DNA from 3 places in the Spongiibacter sp. UBA1325 genome. Region 1 is predicted to be linked to each of the others. Evidence: predicted binding sites of a transcription regulator. Region 1 holds the regulator's gene; each other region holds the start of a gene.

Region 1 (4,050 bases):
GGCGTCGTCGCGGCCGCTGAGGCTGCGCAGCGCCTCGTCCCAGTGAGGGTTGGGGAGCATGCGCAGATCGTAGACCTGGTCGGCATCAATGGGTAGGCCGCGCTTAAAGCCGAAGGACTTTAGTTGTAATGCCATGCGGCTAGCGTCGACGCCGAGAACGCGGTCACGTATGGTGGCGCGCAATTGATGCACAGTCATGTCGCTGCTATCGATGGTCAGCGATGCCTCGGCGACGATGGGCTCCAACAGCGCAGACTCTTGCTTTATCGCGTCGCTAAGCGGCTGGGAGTCGGTGCTCAGTGGATGCCGTCGACGGGTCTCGCTAAAACGCTTAATGAGCTTGTCGTCGCTGGCATCCAAAAAAAGAATACGCAAGCTGGCCAGGCTTCGAACTTGTTTGCACAGTTCTTGGAAGCGGGCGAGCTCTGTTTGTGAGTTTCTCGCATCGATACAGACAGCAACCTGCTGATGAACTTTCAGTGTGCTTTGAGAGAGTTCGGCAACGAGTGCGGGCAGCAGTGACACCGGCAGGTTGTCGATGGCGTAAAAGCCTTCGTCTTCGAGCTGGTGCAGCGCCGTGCTTTTGCCCGAACCTGAGCGGCCGCTGAGAATGATAAGCTTCACGCCTAGCTGGCTACCGCACGTTCATAAAGACTGCTGTCGCTGTCTGCGCTGCGAAGCTGCTGGCGGAAAGCGTCATCGTTGAAGGCGTTGGCCAAGCTTGCCAACACTTTAATGTGTTCGTCGTGTGCTTCGGCAGGGACGATCAACGCAAACACTAAGTCCACGGGTTGGTCGTCTATCGCTTCGAAGTCGATAGGCTCGGCAAGTTTAAGCAGCATGCCGGTAATTTCGGTGCACTGCTGGCTGCGACAGTGGGGAATCGCAACCCCGTGCCCGATACCGGTGCTTCCGAGTCGCTCGCGGGCGAGCAGTTCGTTGAACAGTTCGTCGGCGTTGAATTGCGCATTATCCTCACTGACAAAAATAGAAATTTGTTCCAGTAGGCGTTTCTTGCTGCCCACAGACGTACCGCAGTGGGTACGTCCGGGGCTGAGTATTGAATCAAGGGTCATGTTTACGTTTCCGGAACATCCCCGGGCCTTTAGTGGCCCAGGTTTTTCTCCTTGTGTTTAATAAGCTGGCGATCGAGCTTGTCGGTGAGGCTGTCGATGGCCGCGTACATATCCTCTGATTCACAGGTGGCGAACAGATCGGCGCCGGCCACATGTACGGTGGCTTCAGCTTTTTGAACCAGCTTTTCTACTGACAAGGTAACGTCGGTATTGGTGATATTGTCGAAGTGCCGTTGCAGCTTGGCGAGTTTGTTGTTGACGTAATCGCGAAGTGCCGGGGTAACTTCAACATGGTGACCACTGACGGTTATTTGCATATCTTGCTCCTTCATCGCTGAGAACATCCGGCGCCTCCCGGCGCGTTGTTTGGGCCTTTTGGGGCCTTATTAGACCAGTCTTTTCCGTTCGTTAGAGGGCGGAATGACTAGTGATTCCCTGTACTTTGCAATGGTTCGCCGGGCAACTTTGATGCCTTGCTCGGCCAACAGTTGGGTGATTTTGCTGTCGCTTAGCGGTTTTTTGGGATTTTCTGCGGCAATTAATTTTTTGATTAGTGCACGAATCGCCGTGGAGGAGCATTCTCCTCCGGTATCGGTCGAGACGTGGCTGGAGAAAAAATATTTGAGTTCGTAGATGCCTCTCGGGGTATGCATATATTTTTGCGTGGTAACCCGTGAGATCGTCGATTCATGCATGCTCACCGCATCGGCGATGTCGTGGAGCACTAGCGGTTTCATCGCTTCGTCGCCGTACTCCAGGAACCCGCGCTGATACTCAACAATTTTGGTGGCGACTTTCATCAGTGTTTCGTTGCGGCTCTGCAGACTTTTAATGAACCAGCGCGCTTCCTGTAGGTTGTCGCGAATATAGTCTTTGTCGCTGCTGGTGCCGCTGTCTTTGGCGAGCGATGCGTAGTGGCTGTTAATTTGTATTTTCGGGGCAATGTCCGGGTTTAACTCAACCAGCCAGCGGCCTTCTTTTTTGCTGACGAATACGTCTGGTACCACATACTCTGTTTCGTCGTTGCCCACGCAGTCACCAGGAGTGGGGTTCAGCGTTTGAATGAGTGCCAGGGTGTCGCGCAGTTGGTCTTCTTTTAGCCGGCAGCGACGCATGATTTGGTTGTAATCACGGTTGCCGAGCTGCGGCATGTGCTGCTCGACAATCTGCAGCGCTTCAGCCAGGTATGGGGTGTCTGGGGAGAGCTGCCGAAGTTGAATTAACAAGCATTCTTGAAGGTCCTGGCCGCCAACACCGGGGGGGTCAAACTGCTGGATGAGGTGAAGGACTGCATTCACTTCTTCTATTTCGATATTGTCGTCGTCGAAGGCGTCCACCAGCTCTTCGGGGCTGACGGTGAGCCGCCCCTTTTCATCGATCGCGTCGATGATGGCATCGGCGACGATGCGGTCAAGTTCTGAGAGCCGGCTGAGGTTGAGTTGCCAGCGCAGGTGGTCCTGGAGCGACTCTGAGCTGCCGTGGCGATAGTCATTGTTGTAGTCGTCGTCGGCGCTACCGGCCGCGGAGGAGCTTGGTGCAGAGCTTTGGTAGACGTCTTCCCACTGGCTGTCTACCGGCAAATCTTCGGGGATGTCGCTGCGCTCGGCCCATTCACTGTCGGCGTCGTTGCTGGGCGCCTCCTCAGCAGAGGTCGTTTTGCTGTCAGCCTCATTGGCGTTACTTTCGCTCTGGCTGTTGCTGCTCTGGGGTTCCGGGCTGTCGCTGTCTTCCTCTACTTCCAGCAGGGGGTTGGAGTCCAGTGCCGACTGAATTTCCTGTTGAAGGTCGAGGGTGGAGAGCTGTAATAAACGAATCGCCTGTTGCAGCTGGGGCGTCATGGTCAGCTGCTGACCGACTTTTAGCTGGAGCGATTGTTTCATAGGCAATGACTTCTACTACAACCATACCTGAGGGATTAAATGCCGTTATGTAGTCATAAACGACGATGCTTCAGGGTCAGTGTAGTCCCGCAGCCGCACCGCTGCAATAGGCGTTTAAAGCAATTGCTGTGCCGATTTTTTGATCAAAGGGTAAATGTGTCGCCGAGGTAGATGTCCCGCACGATTTGGTTGTTGAGTACGGCCTCGGCATTGCCCTCAGCAACGATGCGACCTTCGCCAACTATGTAGGCTTTTTCGCAGATATCGAGGGTTTCTCGCACATTGTGGTCGGTAATCAGGACGCCGATGCCGCGCGCCTGCAGGTGGCGAATAATTTGCTGAATATCGTTCACCGATATGGGGTCTACCCCGGCAAAGGGCTCGTCGAGCAGAATAAAACTGGGCTCGGTGGCCAGTGCTCGCGCAATTTCTACTCTGCGCCGTTCCCCGCCCGAGAGCGCCATACCCGGCGATTGGCGAATATGGGCAATGTGAAATTCTTGTAGCAGTGCATCGAGCTTTTCTTTGCGTTGCTTGCGATTCAGGTCGCTGCGGGTCTCCAATATCGCCATGATGTTGTCAGCGACGCTCAGCTTCCGAAATATGGATGCTTCCTGAGGGAGGTAGCCGACGCCGTGTTTGGCCCGACCCTGGATGGAAAGTGGTGTCAGGTCTTTGTCGTCGAGCTGAATGCGGCCACGGTCGGCGTTGACGATGCCGACGATCATGTAAAAACAGGTTGTTTTCCCTGCCCCGTTGGGACCCAACAAGCCGACTATTTCACCGCTGTTAATACTCAGGGAGACGTCTTTGATTACCTCTCTGCCTTTGTAGGCTTTAGCGAGGTTGCTGGCTTTCAATACGGGCATGTTAGCGGGGAGTCTCCGGGGTGTCGGGGGTGGTGCTTGGCGCGGGGCTATCGGTATCACTCACGCCCTGCTGAGGCTGTAGGGTCATTTGTACCCTGCCATCGAGTTTGTGGCTGCCGCCATCGGCAATGACCATTTGCTTGCGCCCGCTGTATACAATGCGATCGCCACTGATCTTTGAGCCTTGATGTCGGATGGTGGCATCTTTTTGCAGCAGGATTTCCT
Region 2 (4,050 bases), on a different contig from region 1:
CACTGTGGTAGTACATACCTGCGGTATACAGGCCGAGCACCCTTGTCTCACCAACCGCCTGGCCCTGCTCATTGAAACGTTTTATCACGATATAGTCGGCGTAAACGTGGCGGTGTACCGTCGATTTTTGCGAGGTTTTCGTAAACGCCAATGCCGATCGCTGGGCGTAGAAGTCGGCAAAGCCCTGGCACAATTCAGTCAAGGCAACAGCGGGCAGTGGCGCGCGCTTACCCATTAGGCCCAACTGATTATCCGGTACCTCGGCAATGTAGGGTTGATCATTTTGGCTGGAGAGAAGAAAGTCCGACATCCCCAAAAACGTGAAATTGCCATCGCGCAGCCAACGCAGAAACACGGCCTCTTCGTTATCCTCCCCAAAGGTTCGCTCACTTTCGTCGATACAGGCCTGCAAACGCTCAAGCATCGCCGGGAAGTGCTCGACAACTCGCTCAACGTCGTCACTGGCGGTGCGCAGATCGGAAGTCAATGCATGAAGCACGCCCTGATCACTGCAGGTGTCTATCAATACATAGCCGACACTTTCGCAACAGGCGTCACTATTGCGACTCGTCGAGAGCGACTCCAATATTCCCTCAGGGCTGCGTTCAACCCACATTAAGTTGCTCTCAAACACGTGCACATTGAGATTGGAGTTATTCAACGCGATACGCAGAGAATCAACGAGAAATGGGCGATCGGGCTGGCAGTAGTAGATTACGGTGTGCTTACTTAACCAACCGTCGCTTTCCAGGTCCGGATTAAAGACTTTGACCAATGACTCCGATTCAGCGCGCTGGGAGACAAAGTCATACAAGCCATATAACAAACCGAAGTTAGCATCAGCTTCCCAACTCAGCTGGCTCTCGTCAGGGTGAACATGTACCACCTGATCGAGAAACTGACGAAAAACCTTCGCGTCACTCCCATCCAGCTGTTTATCCGCAACCGTTGCGATACGCTTGAGTAATTGCTGCCTAATGTTCAGGTTAGTCATATCAACGGTCTCACTCTGCAAAAAAGCAAAGCGGCCTGCCAGACACGCCGCTCAACCTGAGTCTAGCAGCTGTCTGGCAGGCCGCCCGCAAGGCCGCAAGCGCCGTCACACATGGCAGCAAAGGCGCATTAGTATTCGCGAATAATCACCCGCGTGTTCCAGTCATTACCCTTACCATGAACCCGGTGGTTTTTGTGGGGACGGTGGCCGCCCTTGTGATAGTGCCGGTCGTAGCGGCTGCTGTGGTGACGCCAATAGTCGCGTTTGTGATGGTGTTTGCCATAGTGGGGGCGGCTGTAATCGTAAGCGCCATCATCGTAGCCATCTCGATAGCCGGATCGATAGGCATGCTGATAACCGCGCCGGTAATTAGGGTGCTTCGCCACCCGGTGACCACAATGTGCATGGTGACGGTGCACATATCTGGCGTCGCTATCGTGCGCGGCGTAAACCACTGCGGCACCCAGCAACACCGCGGCAGCAACCTCAGCATTGTCGGCACGCGCCTGGCTTGGCAATGCCATTGTGCCGACCAACAACACGACCACCGCCGCCAATAGATGGTTTTCTGACGACACTCTACCTGTCTTGTTCATCGCTATATCCTCCATTAGAGTTTTTAGCCTAATCAGGTTTGCCTTAACCCCAACTGAAGCACCTAACCTCCACACTTTTGTGCCTGCCGGACCAGGCCCGCCCTCAGCGCCACTCGGTTCACAACACCGCCCACTTGAGCGAGGGACTACGCATTTAGCGTCGCAATTTGCGAAAAACCGATAGAGCTTCCCGCCAAAAACCCCAAACCCATGAAATAAAAGGATTTTTTAATTGGTATCAATTTTGCGATTAGTAGGACATCTGCCAACGAATAAGTGATGACCAATATGAAACGCAAAATTCTGGGCCTTGTAAGCCTGCTTTCATGCACCACCTCGCTGACGTATGCCCTGCCCTTTGAGCGCTGCCCCGGGGAGGCCTTTCTTATTCAAGACAGGGTGGCGCAGCTGTACAGCGTCGATCTCGCCACCGGCTTCAGTAAGCCGCTGAGCACGCCGGGTTGGACGAGTGCCAAAATGAATGCCCTCGCCTTCAATTTAAGTGACAGCTATCTCTACGCCTACAACTACGAAACGGGCTCTATCAGCCGCCTTGGCGCTGACAACAGCGTGGCGGAACTCAATGCCAATATGCAGGGCTTAAGTTTTTTTGTCGGTGATATATCGCCCACGGAAAACGCCTACTACTTCTACCGAAGCGGTAGCGATTACGGTCTGTATCGGCTCTCGTTGGACAGTCTCAGCGATGACTATCTATCGCTGCAGAAAGTTATTTCCGGCGCGGCACTGAATCTCAAGATTTACGATATGGCCTTCCACCCCAGCAACGGCATGGTCTATGCCGTGGATAACCAAGGCGCACTTTGGAAGATAGATATTTCGAACAACACCGCTGAAAAGCTCGGCAATACCGGCGAATCAGGAACGTTTGGCGCCGCCTATTTCGACGTTGATGGCAACCTCTATATTTCCCGCAACAACGATGGCCTCATTTTCCAAATTGACGTTTCACAAAGCACGCCGAAAGCCGTTCGCTTTGCCTCCGGCCCGGCCTCCAGCAACAACGATGGCGCCCGGTGTGCGCTGGCCCCTATCGTTACCAGCGGCATCGCCATCGCGGATTTCGGCAGCGCTCCGGACAGCTATGCTAGCTCGCTGCAAAACAACGGTGCCCGCCATGCCAAGGGCAACGGCGAGCTCTATCTGGGCGCGAGCATCAGCTACGAAGCCGATGCCAAGCTGTCCGAACTAGGCAACGCGACAACCGAGAATGATGGCGTTGCCTTTCTTAATACGCCTCTGCGTGGGAAAAGCGCATTAGTGTCAGTTGAAAGCAGCGGCGCAGGTTTGCTCAGTGCCTGGGCGGATTGGAATGGCGACGGCAATTTCAGCGGCGACGAACAGTGGTTGGTGGACCATCCAGTCGCGGCCGGAACGGCAATGCTCTCCTATACCGCCCCCACCGATGCAGCGATCGGTGAAAGCTGGATGCGCTTTCGCTTGAGTACCACACCCGGGCTGACCAGTCAGGGCGGTGCACCCGACGGCGAGGTGGAAGATTACGCCATTGAGATTGCAGAACAGCCCGCCACCACCATTTTTTACCCCGGTGAAAACGACCGCGCGACACTGGCCTTTGAGGATAATTGGCCGCTGATGGGCGACTACGATATGAATGATGTGGTCATTCAATACCGCTTAGCCAAACACCAACTCGGCGACTCGCTGACCCATATCGAGATAGAAGGGGAAATCGTCGCCCATGGCGCGAGTTACCACAATGGCTTTGCTTTCCGCCTTCCCGGACTTAACCGCGACGATGTTATCGAAGCACTGAGCCACCTATCGATCAACGGCCTTCCACAAGCCAGCGTCATGGAGCCAGATCAAGATGACGCCATTGTGATCATCGCAGAGGATCTTCACCAATACACCACCCCGGGGGAAAACTGCCGCTACTACCGCACCGAGCCCGGCTGCGGTTCGAACATACAAATGCGTTTTAGTGCCACGATCACACTGCAAACAGGCGTGCCATCAGAGCGCCTTGGCGACTTCCCCTTCGACCCATTTCTTTTCGCCACGCCAGGCTACACAAGAAACTATCTGTTTGGAGAAGCACCGGGACGCCGCTTCGAAATTCATCTCAGGGGTATGGCCCCAACAAGCGCCTTTCAACAGGATTTTCTTGGCAGAGGTGACGACGCCAGCAATACCAACGTGTACTACGTCAACCAAAACAACATGCCCTGGGCAATGAACATACCGGCAAAATGGGATTACCCCTCAGAGTACATGGACATTCACTACGCCTACCCCAAATTCCACGACCACATACGCTCGTCGGGAAAAGAACACCTGGACTGGTACAACCGTGAGAACGCCAACACCAAAAACATTTTCAACCGCTAAACACGGCGACACACCGAGGTCACTATTATGAGCAGCCACTCACTTATCGCACCACTCTGCCTTAGCCTTGCCATTACCGCCTGTGGT
Region 3 (4,050 bases), on a different contig from region 1:
GTATTCACCGTTGCGCATCGCCTCAAACTCAGCGAGGTTCTCTTCAGGACTGCGCTCGCGAAAGGGACTGTTTCGGCCCGGCTCAGTTAACGTGCCGCGATACTCTCGCGCCTGCTCTGCGCTAAGTTCGCACACGTATGCCTTACCGGCGTTGATCAACGCCACCGCGTAGTCATAGAGCGTGTCAAAATAATCAGAGGCATAGCGTACTGGCCCTGCCCACTGATAGCCCAACCACTGAATATCTTCCTGAATAGCATCAATATAGGCCTGCTCTTCCTTGGCGGGGTTGGTGTCGTCGAAACGCAAATGACACTGGCCGCCAAAATGCTCAGCCAGACCAAAATTCAGGCAAATCGACTTGGCGTGACCAATATGTAAAAAGCCATTGGGCTCCGGAGGAAATCGGGTGACCAGTGAACCACTCAGGCGGCCTTCCTCGATATCCTTGCGGATGATGCCGCGCAAAAAGTTATTACCAGTGACGTCTTGTTCACTCATTGAATCGCAAATCTCTTGGTTTATTGCGCCAGTGACAGGCGCACGATGCATAAAGGTTGTCGACGGCAAACGTAGGCCCGGTTTCGCCGCCAATGCAAAAACCGTATTATAGCGGCTTTAATTTCGGCTTATAAGCGAGAATCAACGCAAATGGTTATCTTTAAAACAAATTTTGGTGACATCAAGATCGAACTCGACTTCGAAAACGCGCCCAAGACCGCAGAAAATTTTAAGCAGTACGTTGAGGAAGGCTTTTACGACGGCACCATCTTCCACCGCGTTATCGACGGCTTTATGATTCAAGGCGGCGGTTTCGAGCCCGGCATGAAACAAAAAGCAACCCGCGAGCCCATTGAAAACGAAGCAGATAATGGCCTCAAAAACACTGTTGGCACCTTGGCAATGGCACGCACCATGGACCCACACTCTGCCAGCGCGCAATTCTTTATCAATGTGAAAGACAACGACTTCCTGAACCACAGCGGCAAAAACATGCAGGGCTGGGGCTACGCGGTATTTGGCAAAGTCAGCGAAGGTATGGACGTTGTTGAAAAAATTAAAGCGGTACGCACTACCAGCGCCGCGGGTCATCAAGACGTTCCCGCCGACGATGTGATCATCGAAAAAGCGGAGTGGCAAGGCTAGGCTATGCGCAGTCTGTTTATTTCAGACTTGCACCTTGACGAGCAGCGCCCGGATATCACCCGGGCGTTCTGCCAGTTTCTGCAAGACGACGCCTCCAAGGCGAACGCGCTCTACATTCTTGGCGACTTCTTTGAGAGCTGGCTGGGCGACGATGACAGTAGCCCCCTGATTGAGCAGGTCAAAACCGCCCTCCTCGAACTCAGCAATACCGGCTGCCAAGTGTATTTTATGCACGGCAATCGCGACTTCTTAGTCGGTGATGCATTTTGCCAAGCGGTCTCGGCAACACGCCTCGACGACCCCTGCGTGATCGACTTACTCGGCGAGCCCACGCTGTTGATGCATGGCGATAGCCTATGCACCGGCGACGCCGAATATATGCAGTATCGGGCAATGGCTCGCTCTCCAGAGTGGCAGGCACAGGTGTTAAGCAAAAGTCTTAGCGAGCGCCGCGCCCTCGCCAAACAGCTGCGCGCCGCCAGCAGTGAAGCCAATAGCAACAAGGCCGAAGATATCATGGACGTCACGCCCTCAGAGGTAGAACGCATCATGACCCAGCATCATTGCCAGCGACTGATTCACGGCCACACTCATCGTCCCGCGCGACATGCTTTTACCCTTAACAACAAGCCAGCCGAACGCATCGTACTCGGCGACTGGCACCGCCAAGGCTGGGTGCTCGATTGCAAGGATAGCGAGATCGTACTCCGCGCCTTCGATATCTAAATTGCGCACCACTTTTGGGCGTTTGCGAAAGGCCGCCCCAAACTCGCGCACTTTCTTTTTCACTGGGGCGGTATGGCATGCTCGTCATTAGCGCCCACACTGCACAACGCACCCCGAAAGCCCCCAAGAAGACTGGCATAAGTATTGCTGAGTTACCCCGTATATAACGACCAATACGGTAATATCAGGAACTCTTGGCATGCCCCACCCCACAACGGCAACACCGCCAGAAAAGCCGCGCCTGCGGCTGGGCTTCATCCCTCTCACGGATTGCGCACCCTTGGTCATTGCCTTTGAGAAAGGCTACTTCGCAGCAGAAGGCCTTGACGTTGAGCTTTGCCGGGAAACCTCATGGGCCGCCATTCGCGACAAAGTAGGCTTGGGAATTCTGGATGGGGCGCAGATGCTCGCCTCCATGCCACTGGCCAGCCGACTCGGCATTGGCGGTCCACGTTTCGATTTTGTCAGCGGCATGGTTCTGGATCTCAACGGCAATGCCATTACGCTCAGCAATGAGCTGTTCCAACACCTGGCCGCTATTGACCCCCACTCCGCTCGCTGCCCCAGCGCCGCCGCAGGGGCACTAAAACAGCACCTTCAAGTGCGCGAGGCGTCAGCGGCGCCCTTGCGCTTGGGCATCGTTTACCCCTGCTCAACCCAAAGTTTTGAGCTGCGTTATTGGCTGGCGAGCGCTGGCATCGACCCCGAGCGCGATGTCGAGCTGGTCGTGGTACCACCACCGAAGATGGTTACCGCGTTGAGCGAGGGTAATATCGACGGCTTTTGTGTTGGCGAACCGTGGAATACGCTGGCCGTTCAACAACGACTCGGGCATGTCGTGGCGACCAAATACCAATTGTGGAACAACAGCCCGGAGAAAGTCTTCGCCGTCACTGAGCAATGGAGCCACCATCATCCCAACAGCCACCGAGCAGTGCTTCGTGCACTGCTTCGGGCCTGCCAATGGCTGGATAAAAAAGAGAACCGTCGTCGCGCCGCCAAGATCATTAGTCAAGCTGCCTATATCGCCCTACCCGAGGACACTGTTGCGCTATCACTTCGCGGCTTCTCTCAGCGCCATCACGGGGAAGCCCCGGAAGAGGTGGCCGACTTCCATGTTTTCCACCGCTACTGCGCCAACTTTCCCTGGCTGAGCCACATTGATTGGTACATCTCACAAATGTACCGCTGGCAACTGTTAAAAATGCCCATCAAGCTCGACGACACGGCAAGGGCCATTTTCAAACCCGACTTATATCGCCAGGTCGCCGCCTCCCTGGGAATCGACAGCCCCCAGATCGACCGCAAAACGGAGGGCAATCTGCCTCAGAAAATGCTGTTTTCAGACTCCCAGCAGCTGGGACCCAACCAGTTTATAGATGGAAAAATCATTGGGGTTGGCGGGACCTTAAAGTATCTCGAAGCGCTGCCGCTACCAGAGCCCGAATTGTCGGCACTGCGACTTATGAACCCCCAACAGGCATCGGCACGCGGATGAGAGCACTACTTATCGACCTAGCACCTGAGGACGCCAAGCACTTGGCAACAGCACTCGCTCGCGCCGGCATCGAATGCAGAAGCACGGAAAAGGACAGCGACCTGTACGATGAGCTGGAGCGCTGGCCACCGGAGCTCATTTTCGCCCGCACTGGCTCGCCACGGCGCGATGTGCTCGAACATGTCGCCCACACCCGGCGCGACAGCCCCCAAACCATTATCAGTCTCTTCGGCAGAGCATCTGAGGGGATCGCTCGGCTAGCCGCCGAACTCGATATCAGCCTGTACGCCATCAGCAGCCTTCGCGACAGTTTGCTGCAAGCGTTAATTGATATTGCGATTAGCGAGCTTCACAGCCATCAGCAGTTGCAAACTGAAGTCGCTGCTGCGCAATTTTCATCCAAACAGCGGCTGAAAACCCATGAAGCTATCACCTTCATCGTGGACAACTTCTCACTTGCCCCTCACCAGGCCGAGGCCCTGCTAAAGAAAAATGCACAGCGACAAAACCGCAGTGTTGAAGACTTAGCGGATCAACTGCTCAGCACCGGCTCCATGGGCTAGACCAGCTCAGCCGGCACCTTAGGCTGCGAGCAGCGGCCCGCTATGGAACCGGAACACCTCATCAGGCGTGAGAATCAACTCTTTCTCTCGCTCACAAAACAGCGCGACACGCGGCGC

Evidence for each region. Region 1 encodes sigma-54, which starts transcription at its own class of promoters, with help from an activator protein. Its sites were predicted from a motif close to TGGCACANNNNTTGCNNT; they were not measured.
Region 2: B3K78_RS03890 (LruC domain-containing protein) is a predicted target of sigma-54. The motif match lies at 1,824-1,841, and genes of this name have one in related genera.
Region 3: B3K78_RS12460 (CmpA/NrtA family ABC transporter substrate-binding protein) is a predicted target of sigma-54. The motif match lies at 2,006-2,023, and genes of this name have one in related genera.

What each region holds. Positions count from the first base shown of each region.
Region 1 is NZ_DBTD01000001.1:27,214-31,263, forward strand. Features, by position in the region: gene rapZ (RNase adapter RapZ) at 1-624, opposite strand, end outside; gene ptsN (PTS IIA-like nitrogen regulatory protein PtsN) at 627-1,076, opposite strand; gene hpf (ribosome hibernation-promoting factor, HPF/YfiA family) at 1,106-1,393, opposite strand; gene B3K78_RS00155 (RNA polymerase factor sigma-54) at 1,463-2,956, opposite strand; gene lptB (LPS export ABC transporter ATP-binding protein) at 3,100-3,825, opposite strand; gene lptA (lipopolysaccharide transport periplasmic protein LptA) at 3,827-4,050, opposite strand, start outside.
Region 2 is NZ_DBTD01000004.1:219,141-223,190, reverse strand. Features, by position in the region: gene B3K78_RS03900 (NAD-glutamate dehydrogenase) at 1-994, opposite strand, end outside; gene B3K78_RS03895 (hypothetical protein) at 1,123-1,590, opposite strand; gene B3K78_RS03890 (LruC domain-containing protein) at 1,879-3,963, shown strand; gene B3K78_RS03885 (hypothetical protein) at 3,991-4,050, shown strand, end outside.
Region 3 is NZ_DBTD01000010.1:95,103-99,152, forward strand. Features, by position in the region: gene B3K78_RS12445 (glutamine--tRNA ligase/YqeY domain fusion protein) at 1-501, opposite strand, end outside; gene B3K78_RS12450 (peptidylprolyl isomerase) at 652-1,146, shown strand; gene B3K78_RS12455 (UDP-2,3-diacylglucosamine diphosphatase) at 1,150-1,872, shown strand; gene B3K78_RS12460 (CmpA/NrtA family ABC transporter substrate-binding protein) at 2,072-3,370, shown strand; gene B3K78_RS12465 (ANTAR domain-containing response regulator) at 3,367-3,933, shown strand; gene miaE (MiaE family protein) at 3,952-4,050, opposite strand, start outside.